DNA from 3 places in the Rahnella variigena genome. Region 3 is predicted to be linked to each of the others. Evidence: predicted binding sites of a transcription regulator. Region 3 holds the regulator's gene; each other region holds the start of a gene.
What was found. The regulator CRP, encoded in region 3, controls carbon source genes, mostly activating them, when cyclic AMP is high. The targets are predictions, from matches to a motif close to ATGTGANNNNNNTCACAT.
Positions count from the first base shown of each region.

Region 1 (7,846 bases), 4.2 Mb from region 3:
ATACCTACGCCGAAGCCACACAGCACGTCGATCAGGGGTTGTCACTGACGCTATTCTTCCGCGATACCGCCTCCACGCGCGACATCAACAAAGCGCAGATTTACGCCTGGCGCAAAGGCATCAAAACCATTTATTACATCCGTCTGCGCCAGATGGCGCTGGAAGGCACCGAAGTTCAGGGCTGCGTTTCCTGCACGCTGTAACCGATTGAAAGGACTTAAAAGATGAGCGCAGTAAAAACATTCACAGTAAAACAAAGGTTAGTACCCCAACCGGTCAGCAAAGCCATCAACTGGAACAAAATCCAGGACGATAAAGACCTCGAAGTGTGGAACCGCCTGACCTCGAATTTCTGGCTGCCGGAAAAGGTGCCATTGTCGAACGATATTCCGTCCTGGGCGACGCTCAGCGCGAAAGAGAAGCAACTGACGATCCGCGTGTTTACCGGCCTGACGCTGCTGGATACCGTGCAAAACGTGGTCGGTGCCCCCACATTGATGAAAGACGCGGTGACGCCACACGAAGAGGCGGTTTACTCGAATATCTGCTTTATGGAAGCGGTGCATGCGCGTTCTTACAGTTCGATTTTCTCGACACTGTGCGCCACCGTGGACGTGGATGAAGCCTACCGCTGGAGCGAGGAAAACGTCGCGCTGCAAAATAAAGCGGCGATCATTTTGTCGTATTACGACGGCGAAGATCCGCTGATGAAGAAAGTCGCCAGCGTGTTTCTCGAATCGTTCCTGTTCTATTCGGGCTTCTATCTGCCGATGTACTGGTCGAGCCGCGCCAAGCTCACTAACACCGCGGATCTGATCCGTCTGATCATCCGCGATGAAGCGGTTCACGGTTACTACATCGGCTATAAATTCCAGAAAGCACTGGCACTGGAAAGCGAAGAGCGTCAGCGTCAGGTCAAGGAGCAGGCGTTTGATCTGATTCAGGATTTGTACGACAACGAGATCCGCTACACCGAAGAACTGTACGACGGCGTAGGCTGGAGCGAAGACGTGAAGAAATTCCTGCATTACAACGCCAACAAAGCGCTGATGAATCTCGGCTACGAAGCCCTGTTCCCGGCCAGCATGGCAGATGTGAATCCGGCGATCCTTTCCGCATTATCGCCAAACGCCGATGAAAACCACGACTTCTTCTCCGGATCCGGATCCTCGTATGTGATCGGCAAAGCCGTTAATACCGAAGACGAGGACTGGGATTTCTGATGTTGCCGTTATTTCTTCAAGGGTTACAATAAAACAGTGTTTCAAAAATAACCCTACTTCCTCTAAAAAGAAGGAAACATCATGCCGTATCAGGCCTCCCCCTCCCGCTATGAAACCATGCAATTCCGCCGCTGCGGTCAGAGCGGTTTAAAACTCCCTGCACTGTCCCTTGGCCTGTGGCACAGCTTCGGCCATGTCAGCCAGCTGGAATCCCAGCGCGCATTACTGCAAAAAGCCTTTGATTTAGGCATCACTCATTTTGATCTGGCGAATAACTACGGCCCGCCTCCGGGTTCAGCCGAAGAGAATTTTGGTCGTTTGCTGAAGCAGGATTTCGCCCCGTATCGCGATGAACTGATTATCTCCACCAAAGCCGGTTATGACATGTGGCCCGGCCCTTACGGGTCCGGCGGTTCACGCAAATATCTGCTGGCAAGCCTTGATCAAAGCCTGCAACGCATGGGACTGGATTACGTCGATATTTTCTATTCACACCGTGTGGATGAAGAAACGCCGATGGAAGAAACCGCAGCAGCGCTGGCGTATGCCGTGCAAAGCGGCAAAGCGTTGTATGTCGGGATTTCATCTTATTCGCCGGAACGTACACAGAAAATGGCTGAACTGCTGCGCGAGCTGAAAGTCCCGCTGCTCATACATCAGCCTTCTTACAATCTGCTGAACCGCTGGGTCGATAAGAGCGGTTTGCTGGATACGCTGGAACAAAATGGCGCGGGTTGCATTGCCTTTACGCCGCTGGCGCAGGGCTTGCTGACCGGTAAATACCTCAACGGTATTCCGGACGGTTCGCGGATGCAGGTGGAAGGGAATAAAGTGCGCGGGCTGAATGCCAGGATGCTGTCTGAGGAAAACCTGAACAGCCTGCGGTTGCTCAATGAAATGGCGCAACAGCGCGGACAGACGATGGCGCAGATGGCGCTGAGCTGGCTGCTGAAAGACAACCGCGTGACGTCAGTGCTGATTGGTGCCAGCCGTCCTGAACAACTGGATGAAAACGTCAAGGCGCTGGACAATCTGCGTTTCACCGCAGAAGAACTGGCAGCGATTGATAAACATGTGGCGGATGGTGAATTGAATCTGTGGCAGGCGTCATCAGATAAGTAAATATTCAAAGTAAAACAGGCGGATATCCTGAAAAGGATCCGCTTTTTTTTAGCTCATCAGCTCTAAACGTCGTGCTGTTTCGTAATGCTCGACCCAGTACTGATTATCCAGTGATGAAATCGTGACGCCTTCAATTTTCGAGGCATGAATAAACTGATGATCCCCGACATACACGCCGACATGACGATCCCCCGGCGACGTTTTGAAAAAAACTAAATCTCCCGGTTTCAGGCTATTTTTACTCACTTTTCTGCCGTTCCTGATTTGCTGAAACGTGGTTCTCGGCAGGCGTTTTTGCAGGGAATCCCGGAAGAGATGTTGCATCAGCGCCGAACAATCGATGCCTTTGTGTGTGGTTCCACCCCAGCGATAATGCGTCCCTTTCCAGCGCGGATATTCAGCCAGCAGCGCACTTTTAATATTTTCTGAATTGCCGGTGTTGACCGCAGTGATGGTGGATCCCTTTCCATCAAAAAGCTCGCTATGGAAAAATTTATAGGTATCCATAGACTCAAACTCTTCAGGCATATCAAAAGCAAAGGAATGGGTGCTGAATAAACCGGCTACAAGAAGCAGTAAGGCAGAAACAAGAGATTTAATACGGAACATGCGTGGATTCTTTCGTTAAAAAATAATGCTCTTCCTTACGTGGGAACCGGCTCTCGGGGCGGGTGACTCGTCTCTGAGTGCGCAAATAATAACCAGATAAAGTGAAATAATCTGGCTATTTTCTGTCCAGTTTTGGACTGGGGATTTTTTCTCAGTGAAACCAGCCCCTTCGGTGAAAGGGGCTGTTACGGGGATTATGAAAAGAACTTCGCCAGCACAAATAATCCGACAGAAACGTTGATTGCACCACCGATGCGGGTAGCGATTTGCGCGAAAGGCATCAGCGTCATACGGTTACCGGAAGTCAGAATAGCCACGTCGCCGGTGCCGCCCTGCCCGCTCTGGCAGCAGGAAACAATTGCCACATCAATCGGATGCATACCGATTTTCTTGCCGACATAAAAACCGGTGCCGACCAGCGCCAGCACGGTGGTCACGATCACGAGGAGGTTTTGCAGGGTAAAAGCGTTGATCAGTTCCTGCCACGGCGTGATCGCCACGCCCACCGCGAACAGCACCGGATAGGTCACTGCAGTGCGGAAGAATTTATACACCGTCATCGAGCCGTGCTGAATGGTCGGTGAAACGCCATTTGCCAGTTTTACCAGTACTGCCGCGAATAACATGCCGACCGGCGCGGGCAGGCCGATCCACTTCTGACCGAGCATCCCGACCATGTAAAGCAGGATCGCCAGCAGCGCGCCACAGGCCAGCGCATTCACGCCCGGATTTCCTTCGAATTTGTCAGTACCGCTGCCCAGCTCACCTTTTTTCGACGGCATCAGCTGCCCCTCACCGGTCAGATGCGGATAACGTTTCCCCAGCTGATTCAGCACGCCCGCCAGCACAATTGCCGTCAGACCGCCCAGCATCACGATCGGCAGAATACGCCCCAGCGCCACACCTTGTTCCATGTGCAAAATCGTCGCATAACCCATCGACAGCGGGATCGCACCTTCACCTACGCCACCGGCCATGATCGGCAGGATCAGGAAAAAGAAGGTTTGCATTGGCGGTAAACCTAACACCGTGCCCATCGCCATTCCGGCAATCATGCCCACCACTTCACCGCATAACATCGGCACAAAAATGCGCATAAAGCCCTGGATCAGCACCTGGCGGTTCATGCTCATGATACTGCCGACGATAATGCAGCAGATGTAGAGATACAGAATATTGGTGGATTTATAGAATTTGACCGTGGAATCCACCACGACGTCCGGCAGTAACCCGTAATGCACCATCGCCGAAGGAATAAAGGTGGCGCAAATCGCCGCCGCGCCGAGTTTGCCGACGACGGGTAAGCGTTTGCCGAATTCGCCACAGGCAAAACCGAAGAAGGCCAGCGTGGCAACCATCACCACAATGTCGCTGGGTAATTTGCCGTTCAGGCAGTCGAGCAGGATCAGCACACCGGCCAGCAGGAAAAAAGGCAGCGGGATAATGCCTATATTGTAGTTTTCTAGAATGTGCCACCATTTTTGCCTGGCCGAGAGGCCGGAGGTTTTCTTTTCTTTGACTGCGATGTAGGAATCGTCGGTTGTGCTCATGGCATTGCCTCTTTCTTATAAATACTTTTCTTATTGATGTTCTGAGGATAAGAAAACAGCAGGTCAGCCGGATGTGAGTTTGTTCAAATTAAAACCGCAGGGATTAAGGTTATTATGGTGTTTATGGAGTTAATGTTATTTGATTTATAAGGATTATCAGATTTGTAGTAAAAAGCCCTATTACCCTTGTAATCACTGAGTGAATTCATCACTATTTATATTGCCTGTTCACAACTCTGTCTTTGTCCGATTACCGCCCTTACTGCCCCGTGGTACGCTTATTCAATGTGTATCTTTACGTTAATCTTGCAGCAGGCCGTATGAAACTCCGCATGCCTTTTCAGGTAAAACTCTTTTTATCTCTGGTGGTATTTTCCTGCCTGTTGCTGGCACTGCTGGGTGCTATTTTATTTCATATCATCGATCGTCAGTTGCATCACGACCTCGGCCAGCGCGCACGGGTTCAGGCCAGTGAAATCGCGCTGATGCCGGGACTGGCGCAGAAGGTTAAGGCGCGGGATACCACCGGGATCGCACGACTTATCCAGCCTTTACGCGATAAAAGCGATGCCAGTTATATCGTCATCGGCGATAACCGCGAGCTGCATCTTTATCATTCACAATCACCGGAGCGGATCGACCTGCCGATGATTGGCGGTGATAACGCAGAGGTGCTGGCGGGGAAAACCATTATTTCCGTCCGGCAAGGCGGCATAGGTGTTTCATTGCGCAGTAAAGCGCCGATCCTGGATGAGAATAATCGGGTCATTGGTATTGTCTCCGTCGGCTACCTCACTTCTTATATTGATAATATTAACGGCCATCGTCTGGCGCAGGCCGGTTTATACGGTTTGCTTCTTTTATTACTGCTGTTTATTTTTTCGTGGATGTTTACCCGCAACGTTAAAAAACAGATGTTCTGGCTGGAACCCAAAGATATCGCGCTGCTGGTTCGCCAGCAAAAAGCCTTGCTGGAAGCCATGTACGAAGGCGTATTCGCAGTTAATGCCCAAAAACAGCTGATTTCCATTAACCGCGCCGCACGCGAGTTGCTTGATATCCATCAGCCTGAAAATGAACTGCTGGGTAAACCACTTAATGAGGTGCTGGAGACACCGCCCACCTTCTTCACGCAAAGCGGTATCAGTGAAAATAACAGCCAGCATGATCAGATTACGGTGCTCAATCAGAGACAGGTGATCGTCAACCGCGTCCCGATAGAACTGGAACCGGGTAAAGAAAGCGGCTGGGTGTTCAGTTTCCGCGATAAAAACGACATAAATACGCTGAGCAGCCAGCTGAGTCAGGTGAAACGCTACGCGGACAATCTGCGCATCATGCGCCACGAACAGCTGAACTGGACCGCGACACTGGCGGGTTTGCTGCAAATGCAGCGTTACGACGATGCGATGCACTATATTCAGGCGCAGTCGGAAGGTGCGCAGGCGGTGCTGGATTTTGTCTCGGCGCGCTTCACTTCGCCTGCACTTTGCGGCCTGCTGCTGGGGAAATACGTCAGTGCGCGCGAAAAAGGCGTTGAACTCAGTTTCGATCCCGCCTGCCAGCTCACCCGCATTCCGGCGGCTATCACTGAAACCGAGCTGATGTCGGTGGTCGGTAATCTGCTGGATAACGCCGTGGATGCCACCCTCAACGCGCTCACGCCTTCTGTGCCGGTCGAACTGTATATTTCAGACAGGAATCAGGAGCTGCTGATTGAAGTCGCCGATCAGGGCAGCGGCGTGGATGATGCCCTGAAACCGCGTCTGTTTGAACAGGGCGTGACAAGCAAGCCCTCAGGCGACCACGACACGACCGGCGCGGAACATGGTATCGGGCTTTATCTGGTGGCCGGATATGTCCGTCAGGCCGGTGGCAGCATCGAAATCTCAGACAACACGCCGCAAGGTACGATATTTTCAGTCTTTATCCCGTACCCGGCTGAGGCTTTAACAGGAACGTATCATGAATAACAGCAGCGCTCTCGATGTCGTGATTGTGGAAGACGAGCCGCATCTGGCCGGTCTGCACCGCGATTTTATCGAGCAAAATTTCAATCTGCGTGTCGTGGGCATCGCCGCCACGCTGGAACAGGCGCGCTCGTTGTTGCGCCTGCATGAGCCACGGCTGATTTTGCTCGATAACTATTTACCGGACGGCCAGGGTGTAGATTTAATCGACAGCCCGCTGCTGAAAAGTTTCGACTGTTCGGTGATTTTCATTACCGCTGCCAGCGATATGCAAACCTGTAGTCAGGCGATGCGGAGCGGCGCGTTCGATTACATTATCAAACCGGTGTCTTTCCACCGGCTGCAAAGTTCACTGGAACGTTTTATGCAACTGGTGCAAACGCTGCGTAGTGTGAAAGTCGTCGATCAGCGGGCTCTGGATAAGTTGTTCAATCTGCCCGCCAGCGATACACCGGCAGCCCCTTCTGCCAAAGGGATCGAGCCCAATACGCTCGAACTGGTTCAGCGCGCATTTAACGCGAAACCGGACGTCAGCTGGTCGGTTGAAGAAGTCGTTGAGGAAGTCGGGATCAGCAAAACGACAGGCCGCCGATATCTGGAATATTGCGTGGAAATTGGCTTTATCGGCGTCGAGATGCAGTACGGAAATATCGGCCATCCCCGGCGCCTGTACCGGAAAATAGCCATCACAAAAAATTCTGAGGCCTGAGGCTGAATTTCCTCTTTTTTCTGTGACGAATTTCACGTTCATCGCCGGTGTCAGCACCGGCAAATTACGCCCTCTGCCCGCCGAATCCTGCCATTATATCAACTCAATTTCCTCTTTCAGACAACCGGTAAATTCACCGGTAATCACCCTCCCTGAAATCACTATTTACACCTGTAAAGTCTGCGCAAAAAATTCGCATTTCCCGGTTAAATTCCCTGCAATTATTAATGATAAAAAATCGACAACAAGATCATAAAATAAAACAATTAAAAACAATCACTTAAATATATATTCTGAATAATATACTTAATTTAAATGCAGCGAAAAACCGCCCGCTATGAAGCCCTGAAAATTGTCATTAAATGTCAGCGGATCCAGACAAAATTAGACAAGCCCGATACACACAAATACGTAACCCGAAACACAATCACGAATATTCTTCAGAAACATTGAGACTTGTCTCAGAATTTCGATGTGTTAGGGTATAAAGCGTTCACTATTTTGTTACAGGCAAAATCTTATACGGTCCAACACAAAAACTAGACATCGAGCCGATACGGCTATTTATATCCAAGGAATGCACATTGCATGGCAATTAAAATCGAAGTAAAGAATCTTTATAAGGTATTTGGCGAAAACCCGGATCGCGCTTTCAAGATGATT
Region 1 covers NZ_NSDJ01000001.1:4,580,563-4,588,408, forward strand. The annotation lists gene nrdE (class 1b ribonucleoside-diphosphate reductase subunit alpha) at 1-203, shown strand, start outside; gene nrdF (class 1b ribonucleoside-diphosphate reductase subunit beta) at 225-1,223, shown strand; gene mgrA (L-glyceraldehyde 3-phosphate reductase) at 1,305-2,345, shown strand; gene CKQ54_RS21135 (NlpC/P60 family protein) at 2,394-2,954, opposite strand; gene CKQ54_RS21140 (2-hydroxycarboxylate transporter family protein) at 3,149-4,504, opposite strand; gene CKQ54_RS21145 (ATP-binding protein) at 4,825-6,477, shown strand; gene CKQ54_RS21150 (response regulator) at 6,470-7,183, shown strand; gene proV (glycine betaine/L-proline ABC transporter ATP-binding protein ProV) at 7,772-7,846, shown strand, end outside.
Region 1: the regulator CRP is predicted to act here: its motif matches at 4,576-4,593, upstream of CKQ54_RS21140 (2-hydroxycarboxylate transporter family protein).

Region 2 (7,846 bases), 3.4 Mb from region 3:
AAATTGCATTTCACCCTGGGTGATCTGCCCGCCGCCCTGCTCCACCAGACGCATCAGCGCCAGCGAGGCAACGGATTTACCTGAGCCGGATTCACCGACTATCGCCAGCGTTTCGCCGCGCTTCACGTGAAAACTGAGCTGATTCACCGCCGGGATGATTTGCCCTTCATGCGCGAACTGCACGCTGAGCTGGCTGACCGCCAGAACGTGGTCGGGAGGCAGAGTCTGGGAATGGGTCATGAGCGGTAAATACTGACGACAGGTGCTTCGCCCACGCGGGCAAAGCCGCGATACATACCTTCACTGTTGAAAGGCAGTTCCACGTTGCCAAATTTATCGACGGCGATCATCCCGCCGCTCCCGCCCAGTGGCAGCAATTTTTCCTGCACCACTTTGTGTGTCGCTTCTGCCAGCGTTAAACCGGCGTATTCCATCAGCGCCGCCACGTCGTAAGCAGCGACGGTACGCATAAACACTTCACCTGTGCCGGTGCTGGAAATCGCCACCGTATTGTTGCTGGCGTAACAACCGGCGCCAATAATCGGCGAATCACCGACGCGTCCGGCCTGTTTGTTAGTCATTCCGCCGGTCGATGTTGCCGCCGCCAGATTACCGAGTTCATCTATCGCCACCGCGCCTACGGTGCCAAATTTACGTTCCGGATCAATCGGGTCGCCTGAAGCATTCAGAGTCGCCCCGTCGTGATCGAGCATTACGCCGGTATCCGCGGCGATGGCGCGCTGCAACTGGTCATAACGTTCCTGAGTGAAGAAATACGCCGGTTCCACCATTTCCTGACCGCTGGCACGGGCAAAATCTTCTGCGCCTGCACCGGTGAACAGGACGTGCGGGCTGTTTTCCAGCACCTTACGGGCGGTCATAACAGGATTGCGGATATGGCTGACGCCGCAAATCGCACCGGCATCCAGCGTGCGGCCATCCATAATGCAGGCATCTAATTCATGCGTACCCTGATGGGTAAATACCGCACCTTTACCGGCATTAAATAACGGGCATTCTTCCAGCAGGCGCACAGCTTCAGTTACGGCGTCCAGTGCGCTGCCCCCCGCGGCCAGAATCGCCTGCCCGGCACTGACAATCCTTTCCAGTTCGGCCAGGTAAAGTTGTTCTTTTTCGGCGCTCATTGCCGCACGGGTTATTGCCCCGGCACCACCATGAATAGCGATGACCGGACGCTTCTTGTTCGAAACGGAAGCCGCTGAATTATCAGTAGAAGAACTCATTAGCACTGCACCTTTCGATGTTGTATTTATGTATGGAAGATGTTGACCTGTTTTTTGACTATATTTAGCCCGCTACAGTATGTAAAGCAGAAATGCATCGCCACCAAAATGGCGCTAATTGCTTAGATTGTTTAGGAAAAACAAATGCTGCAATTGAATATACATGCGGGACAAATCACCAGAGAACAGCAATAATAAACGTCCTAATCGCGGCAAAAGCACCTCTGGATAAGCTTACCGCGACTTTTTATTTTCTCTTTTTAGGAAATCAGTTTATGGAAACTGTTTATAACCGCCCGCGTCTTAATGTGATTTCGTGGCTAAGTTACTTTTTTACAGGGGGACTCGTCTCCACTCTGGGTATTGTTATCGGGCCAGTCGCGACGGCTTTTAATAAAGATCCGGCCTTTATCGGCCTCATGTTCTCACTGATGAACATCGGTTTATTCCTGCCGATTATGATCAGTGGCATCCTGATGCGTAAGTTCGATCTGGGCAAGCAGCTGATCACCGGGTCAATTGTCACCATCCTGACCTGTATCGCGCTGTTCGTGATGCCGTCGATTACCCTGTTCGGCATCGGCGTTTTCCTGATTGGTGCGACAGCTGGCCTGATGATGTCGATTGGCAGCTATCTGGTTGTGCGTATTAATGACGACCCGAAAAAGCGTTCCGCCAACTTAATCTTCACCGACTTCTTCTTTGCGCTTTCCGGCATGACGCTGTCTCTGGTGCTCGGTTTCCTGTTCAAGCATGGCGCGAGCTGGCTGGCGATGTACGGCATCATGGGTACGCTGAGCGTGCTGATGATCCTGCTGTGTGTGGGTCAGAAATTCCCGACCGTTGCGCAGCCGGAAAAAGTGGCGAAAAGCGAGCGGGAAGCGAAAGAGCCGTGGGGCTTCGCGGCGTACGTGCTGTGTTTTGCCCTGTTCGCCTTCGTCTTCAGCGAACTGGTTTTCACCCTGTGGATGCCAAGCTGGTTGCATGAGCATTTCGGTCTGGACACTGACAAAGCGGCGATCTACATCACCACTTACTGGATGGTGAAAGCGATTGGCCTGTTCCTGAACCAGTTCACCGTGCGTTTTGTGAAACTGCGTACCTTCCTGTTTGCGTCGGCCATCGTCGGGTTAATCAGCCTGTTTGTGGTGACACACAACGAAAACACCACGCTGGTGATGATTGCGGTTGGCCTGTTCGGCTTCTGTAACTCCGGTATGTTCTCCGGCCTGATGAGCTACGGCAGCCTGCAGGTGAAAAACTCACCTCCTACGCTGACCTCTGCGCTGCTGACGACGGCTTCCGTCGGTACGCTGATTTTCGCTTCCTTCTCATCATTCATTTATCGCGAATACGGCCTGTTCTGGGCGCTGAATATCGCGACCGTATCTTACGTTCTGCTGGTGCTGGCGGTGATCATCGCCGGTGTGCGCAGTAAAGCGGAAAAAATCCACCGCGAAATGGCGGCATAACATTTACTACGCATAAATTCATGCATAAAAAAGGGAAGGCATAAAAGCCTTCCCTTTTCTTATTTAGCTGCGCCTTTAAAGCTGCGGGCAGCGCTGCAAACTGTTTAGCCAGGATGTTTCTGGCTGAGCGGCCAGACGACGCGCGCGTCCATGGCGGCGTAAAATCAATCCCTTGTCCTGCATTTCACTCAAGTCACGTCGGATCGTTTCAAGACTCACATCCAGCGATTGTGCCAGTTCGCTAACCTGTAACACTTCATGTTGTTCTACCAACTGAAGGATGGCCTGATGGCGATTTTTTTTAAGCACCGGTTATTCCTGTGTATATGACAGATATGTGACACAAATCACAAATAACGGTAACTATGATAACCGCGTTACATCCGTATTTTTGGGATCGATCTCAATTTTTCAGAAATCCCCACGAAGTTTTTACGCCTTCAGCGGTTTTTGGTTCGTCCCGATTCTCTGTCATACTATGCGCATGCCCCATTTTCCCGTCCGTCGCCGGTGAGTACGCCCGCGTGCCCGGGCTGAATCACTAAGGAATTTTGATGGAATTCAACACTGCAGGTTTGATCTCACTTCAGGAAGCGCTGGATAAAATGCGCGCTTACGTTCCGAAAAAAACAGCGCAGGATGCCGAATCTCTGCCACTGGCAAGCGCCGCTGGCCGTATTACTGCGGCGCCGGTGCTTTCCCCGATTTTTGTCCCGCCTTTTGATAACTCCGCGATGGACGGTTATGCCCTGCGCATTGAAGACCTGCACGAGGGCGCCGTCCTGCCGGTGGCGGGAAAAGCCTTTGCCGGCGCGCCTTTTCATGGCGAATGGCCTGCCGGAACCTGTATCCGCATCATGACCGGTGCGCCGGTTCCGGCCGGTGCCGACACAGTGATCATGCAGGAACAGGCAGAAGTTTCAGACGCGGGAATACGTTTCACTGCAACGGCGCAAAAAGGCCAGAATATCCGCCTGACCGGTGACGACATTAAGCAAGGCGACAGCGTTTTGCCTGCTGGCGTGCGTCTGGGTGCAGCAGAATTACCGCTGCTGGCATCCCTTGGCGTGACTGAGGTACAGGTCTGGAAGCCGCTGAAAGTCGCCGTATTTTCCACTGGTGATGAGCTGCAACCTGTCGGTACGCCTCTGCAGGAAGGCCAGATTTATGACACGAACCGGTTTGCCGTGCGTCTGATGCTCGAGCAACTCGGCTGTACGGTGCTGGATTTAGGCATTATCCGCGACGATCCGCAGGCATTGCGTAAAGCGTTTGAAGAAGCCAATGAATTTGCCGATTTGGTGATTTCCAGCGGCGGTGTTTCCGTCGGTGAGGCTGATTACACCAAACAGATGCTGGACGAACTGGGCGAAATTGGTTTCTGGAAACTGGCCATGAAACCGGGCAAACCGTTTGCTTTCGGAAAACTGAAAGACAGCTGGTTCTGCGGACTGCCGGGAAATCCGGTGTCGGCTGCACTGACGTTTTATCAGCTGGTTCAGCCATTTATCGCTCAGCTTTCCGGTCACAGTGCCTGGCAGTTCCCGCCACGTCTGAAAGCGATAGCCGTAACGCCGCTGAAAAAATCGCCGGGACGCCTCGATTTCCAGCGCGGTATTTTCAGCACCAATGCAGAAGGTCAGCTGGAAGTGCGCACTACCGGCCATCAGGGATCGCACGTCTTCAGCTCATTCAGCCAGGCTAACTGTTTTATCGTACTTGAGCGTGAACGCGACAATGTTACGGCTGGCGAAATCGTTGAAGTCGAGCCTTTTAACGCGCTGCTGCGGAGCTGAACATGGCGACTCTGCCGGAACTGACGGACGCTGAAACCATGCGCTATAACCGCCAGATAGTACTGAAAGGGTTTGATTTTGATGCGCAGGAACAGCTGAAAGCCAGCCACGCGCTGATTGTCGGGCTGGGAGGTTTAGGCTGCGCCGCCGCGCAATATCTGGCGGCGGCAGGCACCGGCACATTAACGCTGCTGGATTTCGATACGGTATCGCTCTCAAACCTGCAACGCCAGACGCTGCACACTGACGCGCGGATCGGGATGCCGAAAGTCGACTCCGCCGCCATAGCGCTGGCGGCAATCAATCCGCACATCCGCTTAAATCAGGTAAATGCTCAGGCGGATGACGATTTATTACGCGAACTGATCGCCGCCTGCGACGTGGTGGTGGATTGCACCGACAATGTCACGACGCGTAATCAGCTGAACAGTGAATGTTTCGCGCAGAAAAAACCGCTGGTCTCCGGCGCCGCTATCCGTATGGAAGGTCAGCTCAGCGTATTTACCTACCAGCCGCAGGAACCCTGCTATCGCTGCCTGAGCCGGTTATTCGGTGAAAATGCACTGACCTGCGTGGAAGCTGGCGTCATGGCCCCGCTGGTCGGCACCATCGGCAGCTTGCAGGCGATGGAAACCATCAAACTGCTGACAAAATTTGGCGAAACCCCACGAGGAAAACTGCTGATGTTCGACGCCATGACGTTGCAGTTTCGCGAAATGAAACTGATCAAAGATCCGCATTGTGAAGTGTGTGGTGATTGTTGAATCGGTAAATCCAGACACAAAAAAACCGCCTTTATCGGCGGCGGTTTTTAAATAATAAGAACCTCTAAATCATTCGAGTTGTATCAAGGCGGCAACTGAACAAATCCCCGGTCACATACATCAGTATGTGACCGGGGTGAGTAAAGGCAGCCAACGCCGAGACAACGCGAAGGATGAAGCGAATCAGGTGTTGATGCCCTGGCTACGCAGGTAATCTTCATAGTTACCAGAGAAATCAATCACACGGGTCGGTGTCATTTCCAGAATACGCGTTGCCAGTGAGCTGACGAATTCACGGTCGTGGGAAACGAAGATCAGCGTTCCTTCGTACATTTCCAGCGCCATGTTCAGTGACTCGATGGATTCCATATCAAGGTGGTTAGTTGGTTCATCCATAATCAGGATGTTTGGACGTTGCATCATCAGTTTCCCGAATAACATACGACCTTTCTCACCACCGGAAAGCACTTTCACTTTCTTCTTGATATCGTCCTGACCGAACAGCAGACGGCCTAACACACCGCGTACAGCCTGCTCATCGTCTTTCTCGGATTTCCACTGGCTCATCCAGTCGAATACGTTCAGGGTATCGTCGAATTCGTATTCGTGATCCTGCGCGTAATAACCGATTTTAGAGTTTTCAGACCATTTCACTGAACCGCTTTCCGGCTCATGTTCACCGACCAGCGTTTTCAGCAGGGTCGATTTACCGATACCGTTGGCACCCAGAATCGCGACTTTCTCGCCGACTTCCAGCATCAGGCCGAGGTTTTTAAACAGCGGACCGTTGTCGAAACCTTTGGTGATCTTTTCCACTTCCAGCGCATTACGGAACAGTTTTTTGTCCTGCTCGAAACGCATGTAAGGGTTCTGACGGCTGGATGCTTTGATTTCATCGAGCTGAATTTTATCAATCTGACGGGCGCGGGACGTTGCCTGTTTAGATTTAGAGGCGTTGGCGCTGAAGCGGCTGACGAACGATTGCAGTTCAGCAATCTGCGCTTTCTTCTTGGCGTTATTAGCTGTCAGAAGTTCACGAGCCTGCGTTGCCGCCGTCATGTATTCATCATAGTTGCCCGGATAAACACGCAGTTCGCCGTAGTCCAGATCCGCCATGTGCGTACACACCATGTTCAGGAAGTGACGGTCATGCGAAATGATGATCATGGTGCTGTTACGTTCGTTCAGCACCTGCTCCAGCCAGCGAATAGTATCGATATCCAGGTTGTTCGTTGGTTCGTCGAGCAGCAGAATTTCCGGGTCGGAGAACAGTGCCTGCGCCAGAAGCACACGCAGTTTAAAGCCCGGCGCGATTTCGCTCATCGGACCATAATGTTGCTCAACAGGAATGCCTACGCCCAGCAGCAGTTCGCCGGCACGGGATTCTGCGCTGTAGCCGTCCATTTCACCGTAAGCGACTTCCAGATCAGCCACTTTGTAGCCGTCTTCTTCGCTCATTTCCGCCATGGCGTAAATGCGGTCGCGCTCTTCCTTCACTTCCCACAATTCGGTGTGGCCCATGATCACGGTGTCCAGCACGCTGAACTGTTCGAAGGCGAACTGATCCTGGCGTAATTTACCCAGACGTTCGTTCGGATCAAGAACGACGTTACCGCCAGAAGGCACTAAATCGCCACCGAGGATCTTCATGAAAGTGGACTTGCCACAACCGTTCGCGCCAATCAGGCCATAACGGTTACCGCCGCCAAATTTCACGTTAATGTTTTCAAATAACGGCTTGCTGCCGAATTGCATGGTGATGTTGTAAGTACTTAGCACAACGCTCGCTCTTAATTGGGAAATGTGATTTGGCGCGCATTATGCCACAACGGCGCGTTGGGATCGCCTCCCCTTGTGTACATTTTTCGCGCAATAGCTAAAAAAGTTCCCTGCACACTCAATCATCGTGGGGAAATAAAAACAAAAAACCCGACATAAGCCGGGTTTTACAGGTCAGATTCGGGGATCAGAAGTTGTAGCCGATCACGCCGTAGTAACCCCAGCCGGTGGACTTCACATCGAAGTTACCGTTGCCGAAGTTCAGCTCTGCGCCGTCAGCCCACTGGCCGCCGTTGTGGAAGTATCGCGCCACGAACGAGTAATGCCAGTGCGTGTAGTTCAGGGACAGAATATGGCTTGAGGCGATAGAGTTGTTAGAACGCGCTTTGTTGCCGTTCACGTCACGCATATCATCATCACCGAGTGAGGAGCCCCAGTCGAAGTTGGTGAACCCGATGTAGCTCAGGTTGCCGCCCCACAACTGTGTCAGCGGAACAAAGTATTTCACTTTGAAACGGTAACCGTCCCAGCTGTTTTCGTTGGCAGCGTTGTAGTTTTCCCACTGGTATTTTGCATACACGTTCAGAGACAGGCTCATCGGCAGGCCGGTATCAATATCGGTGCCCAGACCCATGTACCAGGTGTTCTGACGGTTTTCGCTGTCCGGACCCATATCGTAGATATAGTTGTTCGCGAAATACCACTCTTTGAACGGGCCAAAGCTCAGATCAGTGCCGGTCAGCTTATCAATAGAGAAACGCGGTTCGATTTCCATAAACAGCGGAGAACCG
Region 2 covers NZ_NSDJ01000001.1:3,787,211-3,795,056, forward strand. The annotation lists gene CKQ54_RS17430 (dipeptide ABC transporter ATP-binding protein) at 1-240, opposite strand, end outside; gene CKQ54_RS17435 (isoaspartyl peptidase/L-asparaginase family protein) at 237-1,244, opposite strand; gene tsgA (MFS transporter TsgA) at 1,520-2,716, shown strand; gene CKQ54_RS17445 (DeoR family transcriptional regulator) at 2,792-3,025, opposite strand; gene moeA (molybdopterin molybdotransferase MoeA) at 3,271-4,512, shown strand; gene moeB (molybdopterin-synthase adenylyltransferase MoeB) at 4,515-5,276, shown strand; gene CKQ54_RS17460 (ABC-F family ATPase) at 5,460-7,055, opposite strand; gene CKQ54_RS17465 (nucleoside-specific channel-forming protein Tsx) at 7,243-7,846, opposite strand, start outside.
Region 2: the regulator CRP is predicted to act here: its motif matches at 3,052-3,069, upstream of CKQ54_RS17445 (DeoR family transcriptional regulator).

Region 3 (7,846 bases):
CAGCGCGCTGGATGGCCTGGAGGTGGAAGTCGTGTCTCTGGATAACGAGAAAATCGCACAACGTCTGGCCGAACTGAGGGGGCACTATGAACGATAAACTCGTGGACGGTGCGGATCCTTATTATTATCCCGGCATCAATGTCCTGAAAAACTCTCTCGATATCCGTGAAGCTCACCGGCTGCAACAGGCTGAACTGGCCTTTACGGCGTTACGGGCGGCGGCTATGCCACTCGGCCCGGCGGTTATGGGGTTGCCACATCTGTGTGCCATTCACCTGTCGCTCTTTCAGGATATTTATCCGTGGGCAGGGGAGTTTCGTGAGATCGACATCTACAAGGACGATACCCAGTTCTGCCATTTCGGCTATATCGAAAATGAAGGCAACGCCCTGATGCAGGAGCTTGAGGAAGAGGAGTTTCTGGTCGGATTGCCGCTGGATAAGTTTGCCGAGCGGCTGGCTCACTATTATACCGGCCTGAATTTGTTGCATCCTTTTCGCGAGGGCAACGGGCGGGTGCTGAGAATTTTTGTCGAGCAGCTGGTTATCCACGCCGGGTATGACATCGACTGGTCCAGCATCAGCCGTGAACGCTGGCTGTCCGCCAATAAAACGGCGGTGTTTGGTGATGAAACCGATCTGGTCGCCATCTTCAATGAAGTGATCAGTGAAATCGATGACGAACATTGATGCGCAAGATCAGAGCGACAAAATACTGAAGCCTGTGCTGAAAAATGCGTAGAATTGCCCGGTAAATTTTCGACTTTTACCGGGAACGCTATGCTGCTGCTGATCGACAACTACGACTCCTTCACCTACAACCTTTATCAATATTTTTGCGAGCTGGGCGCTGAGGTGAAAGTGCTGCGTAACGATCAGCTGACGCTGACCGATATAGAGCAACTTGCTCCGTCGCATCTGGTGATTTCTCCCGGCCCCTGCACACCGGATCAGGCGGGTATTTCCCTGCAAGCCATCACGCATTTCTCCACCCGTTTGCCGATCCTCGGCGTGTGCCTCGGGCATCAGGCCATGGCGCAGGCGTTCGGCGCGAAAATCGTGCGGGCGCGTCAGGCTATCCACGGTAAAACATCGCCGGTGCGACATACCGGCCAGAGCGTATTTACCGGGCTGAATAATCCGCTGACTGTCACCCGCTACCATTCGCTGGTGGTGGCGCCCGAAACGCTGCCGGACTGTTTTGACGTCACCGCCTGGACAGAGCGCTACGGCGAGCGCGATGAAATCATGGGCATCATGCACAAAACCTTGCCGCTGCACGGGGTGCAGTTTCACCCGGAAAGCATTCTGAGCGAGCAGGGGCATCAGCTTCTGGATAATTTCCTTAAAATCTAACCGTTTAATTCCTCGTTAACATCGCTGCAAAAATTACTTACCCATCAGGTGCGATTTCTGTTTGCCTGCGTGTGATTTTTTATGCATATTTTATGATTATATTTTCACATCACTATCAGTAAGGGCGAAGGGTTATGGCAGAAAAATCAGCGGTAGATCGGGGTACGTTCGACAAAGTGATTTTGCCGGTTTATTCACCTGCGAAATTTATTCCTGTTAAAGGTAAAGGCAGTCGTGTCTGGGATCAGCAGGGCACCGAATACGTTGATTTCGCTGGCGGCATCGCGGTGACGGCGCTCGGACATTGCCATCCGGCACTGGTAAAAGCGTTACACGAACAGGGCGAAACCCTGTGGCATGTCAGCAACGTGTTTACCAACGAACCCGCGCTGCGACTGGCTCAGAAGCTGATCGACGCGACCTTTGCAGACCGCGTATTTTTTGCCAACTCCGGCGCTGAAGCCAATGAAGCTGCTTTTAAACTGGCGCGTTATTACGCTTCCCATCGCCACAGCCCGTACAAAAGTAAGATCATTGCTTTCCATAACGCTTTCCATGGCCGCACATTGTTTACCGTTTCTGTCGGCGGTCAGCCAAAATATTCCGACGGCTTCGGCCCGAAACCGGCTGACATTGTCCACGTGCCGTTTAACGATCTGGACGCGGTAAAAGCGGTCATCGACGATCACACCTGTGCGATCGTTGTCGAACCCGTTCAGGGTGAAGGCGGAGTCACTCCGGCTACTAAAGAGTTCCTGCAAGGGCTGCGCGAGCTTTGCGATAAACATAATGCGCTGCTGGTACTGGACGAAGTACAAAGCGGCATGGGGCGCAGCGGTAAGTTGTTCAGCTATATGCATTACGGCGTGACGCCGGATATCCTGACCACCGCCAAAGCGCTGGGCGGCGGCTTCCCGGTTTCCGCCATGCTGGCAACCGAAGAAGTGGCCTCGGTGATGGAACCGGGCAAACACGGCACCACTTACGGCGGTAACCCGCTGGCCTGCGCCGTCGCTGAAGCCGCACTGGATATCATCAATACGCCAGACGTGCTGGCCGGTATCAACGAGCGTCGCGAGAAATTTATCAGCGCGCTGGAGGCCATCAATCAGAAATATCACATCTTCAGCGAGTTCCGCGGTCAGGGTTTGCTGATTGGCGCTGAGCTTTCCGACGCGTTTAAAAATCGTGCAGGCGAATTCCATGCCGCCGCCGCCGAATTCGGCCTGATGATGCTGGTCGCCGGACCGAACGTCATGCGGTTTGCGCCCTCACTGGTGATTGATTTCGCTGATATCAGCGAAGGGATGGAAAGATTTGAGAAAGCAGTGGGGAAAGTTTGTGGGGGGTGAGCCCCACGGCCCTATCTTTGCAACTGACTGAGTAAATTTCGGTTTTTCAATAACGGTTATCACAAGGCCTTGTGTGCCGAAACCGAGCAGAGGGGAAAGGCTTTTCCCCTCTGCACTCCCCTCGCTTTTTCACTGCGCGCTGCCGCGGGTATGACGGACATGTTCTGACGCATCAGTGTGTGGCGCAAAATGTCATCGCTCCCCGATTCCCGAATTTCAGGATTCGAGCCTCAAGTCTCGAACCATTCATTCGGTGCCATTTTTGAGCACGCCAATCAACTTATCTAAAAGATAAAAACGGTCAGCCGTTGAATTTAAGATCTCACGGGCGAATCAGAAATCTTGCTGAACGGAGCGGCTTCGAGACCCAGGGCTCGAAGACCGAGAGAAGGAACCGCAAAGCGGCAAGATTTCCAGCCTGTCACTGTGGTTGCTGAAACATAGCCAGCGAGCGGAGCGCGTGTTGAAAAAGCGAGGAGGAATCCAAAGGAGGAAAAGCATTTTCCTCCTTTGGGCGGTTTCGGCGCAGCGCGTTAAGTGATCCCCGTACTTGAGAAACCGAAATATTCTCCGGTCTGCTTCAAGCCGCCAGTACACGGCATCCGTACTTAAGAAACCGAAATATTCTCCGATTAGCTTTAAAAAGCAGTCTGGCTGTAAGCCAGTAAAAAGGGGATTTAAAAGGGGCAATCCCCTTCACGTTCACGCCTTCCGCGTCAACCAGATCCCATGATGTGGCCTCTGCTTCCACGCCAGTGACGAAATAGTATGCATCACGCTGAGATGTGAAATCACACGCCGCAGATGGCGTTCCATCTCGGTCAGGGGCATATCAGGATGCAGTTCCGGTGCATTGATCAGCGTGTTCTCATTGCCCGGCCCGTCATAAAGCAGTCGCTGCTGACAACTTTGCAACGCAATTTCACAGGTCTGTAAATACTCCGTCGCCAGTTTCTCCGGCAGCATGTAATGCTCGCGGGCGAGAATGGTCATTGCGTTGATGTGCTCGACAATGAACTGGCTGTGCGTCACCCACAGGCGCATATCCGCCAGATAATGCGAGTTAAAGCCGGGCTCCTGCATCGCCTGATTCAGTGACGTGAAAAGCTTGTTGTGCGCCTGATTGACCTGCATGCGGGTGTAAGCAAGCTTCGAGGTATCCGGATTTTCCTCAAGCAGTAAGCGGATAGCATCCTGATAGGTTTCCAGCGCCTGGTGCGCGTTCTGACGCAGTAATCCGCTCTGCCATTGCGGCCACAGCCAGATGGTGCCGCCGAACGCCAGCGCGCAGCCGATCAGCGTATCCACCAGCCGCGGTACCAGAAAATGCACGCCGTTCATCGCCAGCAGTTGCAGGGTATATACCGCCGTCACGGTCATGCCGACCATCGCCAGCCCGTAGTTTTTACGCAGCACCGTATACGACACCAGCGTGACGATCAGCATACACATCAGCGTGATGCCTTCGGGTAATTCCAGCTTCAGCAAACCGGCGGCAATCAGCAATCCGGCCAGCGTGCCCAGCGCACGGTGCTGGATCCGCACGCGCGTGGCGTTATAACCGTTCTGACTCACCAGCATGATGGTCAGCAAAATCCAGTAGGGCTTGGGCAGATTAAAGAACAGCCCCAGGCTGCTGCCAATCGCCAGAATGATCCCCAGACGGGCGGCATTGCGCAGGGCGACAGATTTGAAGGAAAGATAGCTTTTCAGCGCCGGCCAGAAGGGTAAACGCGGCTGAGTGTTCATCAGGTCACGTTTGTACAACGGGCGCTGTGTCCGCAGCAGGCGTGCAATGCGGCTGAAGTGGTAGTAGCAAAACTGGCCGACCGGATTCTCAGGATTGCGCGCGGCGATTTTCTCCAGCGCGGCCAGCTCGTTGGCCATCGTAAACCGTTCGGATAAACGGTGATAAAGAATGTCGTCGGCGATGACCCGCAGACGGGCGGAAATCACCTGCGCATTACGGCGGATAACCGCTTCGGCGTGGCTTTCTTCCACCAGCTTCTGCACTTCTTCCGGCTGATGCAGGCTCACCGTGATGTGCTCCTGCAAATCAAGCGCGACCTGAAAACGCTGAAACAGTCTTTTATGGTGATGATGATGGCCGTGTTGCGGCAGCATGTGCAGTTGCTGATAGAGCAGGGCAATCAGGTCGATGACCTGCTGCTGGCGCGTCAGCAACGGGGGTAACGCGGTTTCAGGATCGGTGTGTTGCGTCAGCAGGCTGTATTTAGCTTCGAAGTAATCCGCGAGTTGCAGATAGAGCTGGCTGAGCGTTTCGCGCATCGGCTGTTCTTCCGATATGCGAAACCACGCCCAGTTAAATAATCCGTACCAGGCCGTACCGGCGGCGAAAAGCACCGGCGCCTGCCATATCGGGCGAACGCCGACCATACTCAGTGTAAAGATGGTCGCCACCAGCGCGCCGGGCAACAGCCGCGCATGCAACGGGCTGATTTCGCCGGTTACGCCAAGCAGTAATGCCAGCGACAACATGATGAGTGGCAGGGGAATGTGCCAGCTTTCCAGCATCACTTGCAGCAGAATGCTGCTCATGGCAAAGAGCGTTCCGCCAATTATCAGGCGTTTGAAAAAGCGTTTATGCGGAGTATCCAGGCCCGCGACGTTGCAGCAGGCAGGACAAAGAGAGAACAGCAGCCCCATTTGCAGATTGCCGAACAACCAGCAGATACCAACGGGCAGGCACAACACCAGCGTCTGGCGCAGCGCGTAGTTAACTTCCGGATGGTAAAACAGTCTTCGCCATAGCGTCATGGATAAAGCTTAGCCCATAAAAAAGGCGCGACAGTGTTCTGCCGCGCCGATTTTTAAGGGATTAACGTGTGCCGTAAACGACAATCGTTTTACCGTGTGCCGAGATCAGACTTTGATCTTCCAGCATTTTGAGAATACGTCCGACTGTTTCACGTGAACAACCGACGATTTGGCCGATTTCCTGACGGGTGATCTTGATTTGCATCCCGTCCGGATGGGTCATCGCATCAGGCTGTTTAGCCAGATTAAGCAGAGTTTGAGCGATACGCCCTGTTACGTCGAGGAAGGCCAGGTTGCCGACTTTCTCTGACGTCACTTGCAGACGGTTTGCCATCTGCGCGGAAAGACGCATCAGAATATCCGGGTTAACCTGAATCAGCTGGCGGAATTTTTTATAAGAAATTTCAGCCACTTCACAGGCAGTTTTTGCACGAACCCACGCACTACGTTCCTGACCTTCTTCGAAGAGTCCCAGCTCGCCGATGAAGTCACCTTGGTTAAGGTAGGACAGTATCATTTCTTTGCCTTCTTCATCCTTGATAAGGACAGCAACTGACCCTTTCACGATGTAGTAAAGCGTTTCGGCTTTTTCACCCTGGTGAATCAGCGTACTTTTAGAAGGATACTTATGTATATGACAGTGAGACAGGAACCATTCGAGAGTCGGGTCTGTTTGTGGCTTGCCGAGAACCATTTGCTATTATCCTCTGTTGTTATCGCTGCCCAAAATCACAGGGCTCAGAGTTCCCTGTATGGCACTTCAAAATCAAAAGCGCCCTTTCAGCATATAACTCCCCAGAAATGCTGCAAGCGGGTGTCGGAGTGAAACAGCCTGATTATTGCCGTTATCACCGTGGGTTCTGTTCTTAAACCGCGAAAACCGTCACCGCAATTCACTGGAAAGTATGTTTCGGCTTTGTTTGTAGCACAGGTTTGCAATGCTGTCTTCTGTTGTCTCGCTTCAGCATGATGGCGATCGGGTTACGTTGCCAGATTTTAGGTGAAAGGGTACTCTGGGAGCGGAATTCGACGAGTTTATTCACCGGGAGAATAGTTCATGCACGCACGCGTAAAATGGGTAGAAGGGCTGACGTTTTTAGGCGAGTCAGCGTCAGGCCACCAGATTTCTATGGATGGTAATGCGGGCGATAAAGCACCCAGCCCGATGGAAATGCTGCTGATGTCCGCAGGCGGTTGCAGCGCGATTGATGTGGTGTCTATTTTGCAAAAAGGCCGTAACGACGTGCGTGATTGTGAAGTCAAGCTGACCTCACAACGCCGCGAAGAAGCGCCGCGCCTGTTCACGCACATCAATCTGCATTTTATCGTCACCGGTAAAGATCTCACCGATAAGATTGTTGAACGTGCCGTCAGCCTGTCTGCGGAAAAGTATTGCTCGGTGTCCCTGATGCTCGGCAAAGCGGCGACCATCACGCACAGCTTTGAAGTGATCAGCGTCGAATAAGTTACGACCAGTCATACGCGTGGCACTGGCTGCGCAATAAATCCAAAAATCGCCGCGCGGCAAACGTCAGCGGCGATTTTTGCGAGTAAAGCACACAGTATTCTGCCTGCGGCAGGGTATCGATATTGAGCATACTCAGCCTGTCTTCCAGCCCGAACGGCGCTTTCATCGCCCGCGCCACAATGGTCAGATAATCAGACTGCAACACCATATTTAGCCCGCACACCACCGAATCTGTATGCACCGGCATTTCCGCTGCCGGCTGATGAAATCCTCCCATCGATAACCTGATTTGCTGGTAATACCCCATATCCGTTTCGGGCAACAGCCAGCGCGCATCTTGTAATTCTTCGAAGGTCGTGGCGCCCGCCAGCGGATGTCCACGCCGGGCGATAACGCAGAAAGGTGCGCTGAACAGTGGCTCACGTACCAGATCTTCCAGCGGAAATCCCGGCCCGGCGGTACCGACCGCGAAATCCAGTTTCCCTTCGCGCAGTGCAGGTAATAACGTGGAAAGTTGCCCTTCTTTGATCAGCAGTTTGGACTGCGGAAACTGCGTCTTAAATTCTCCTGCCAGTCCGGGAAAAACCGTCAGCGCCAGCAGCGATGAAAATCCAATGGCGACGGAGCCCTGCGAATATTGTTCGATCTGGCGAATTTCATCGGCGGCGCGCTCAAGCTCTTCGAGGATAAATTGCATACGCTGTGCAAATGCCCGCCCCGTTTCGGTCAGCGTCATCCCCTGATTGCCACGCACGATCAGCTGCGTATCGAGCGTTTGTTCCAGTTCACGCAATGTTCTGCTGACCGCCGGTTGTGACTGATTCAACGCCCGCGCCGCGCCGCGAATACTGCCGCTGCGGATAACCTGCTGGAAAACCTTCAGTTGCTGTAAT
Region 3 covers NZ_NSDJ01000001.1:358,664-366,509, reverse strand. The annotation lists gene CKQ54_RS01845 (YhfG family protein) at 1-97, shown strand, start outside; gene CKQ54_RS01840 (putative adenosine monophosphate-protein transferase Fic) at 87-689, shown strand; gene CKQ54_RS01835 (aminodeoxychorismate synthase component II) at 780-1,355, shown strand; gene argD (bifunctional acetylornithine/succinyldiaminopimelate transaminase) at 1,490-2,707, shown strand; gene CKQ54_RS01825 (YccS/YhfK family putative transporter) at 3,410-5,485, opposite strand; gene crp (cAMP-activated global transcriptional regulator CRP) at 5,547-6,179, opposite strand; gene CKQ54_RS01815 (OsmC family protein) at 6,543-6,950, shown strand; gene CKQ54_RS01810 (LysR substrate-binding domain-containing protein) at 6,952-7,846, opposite strand, start outside.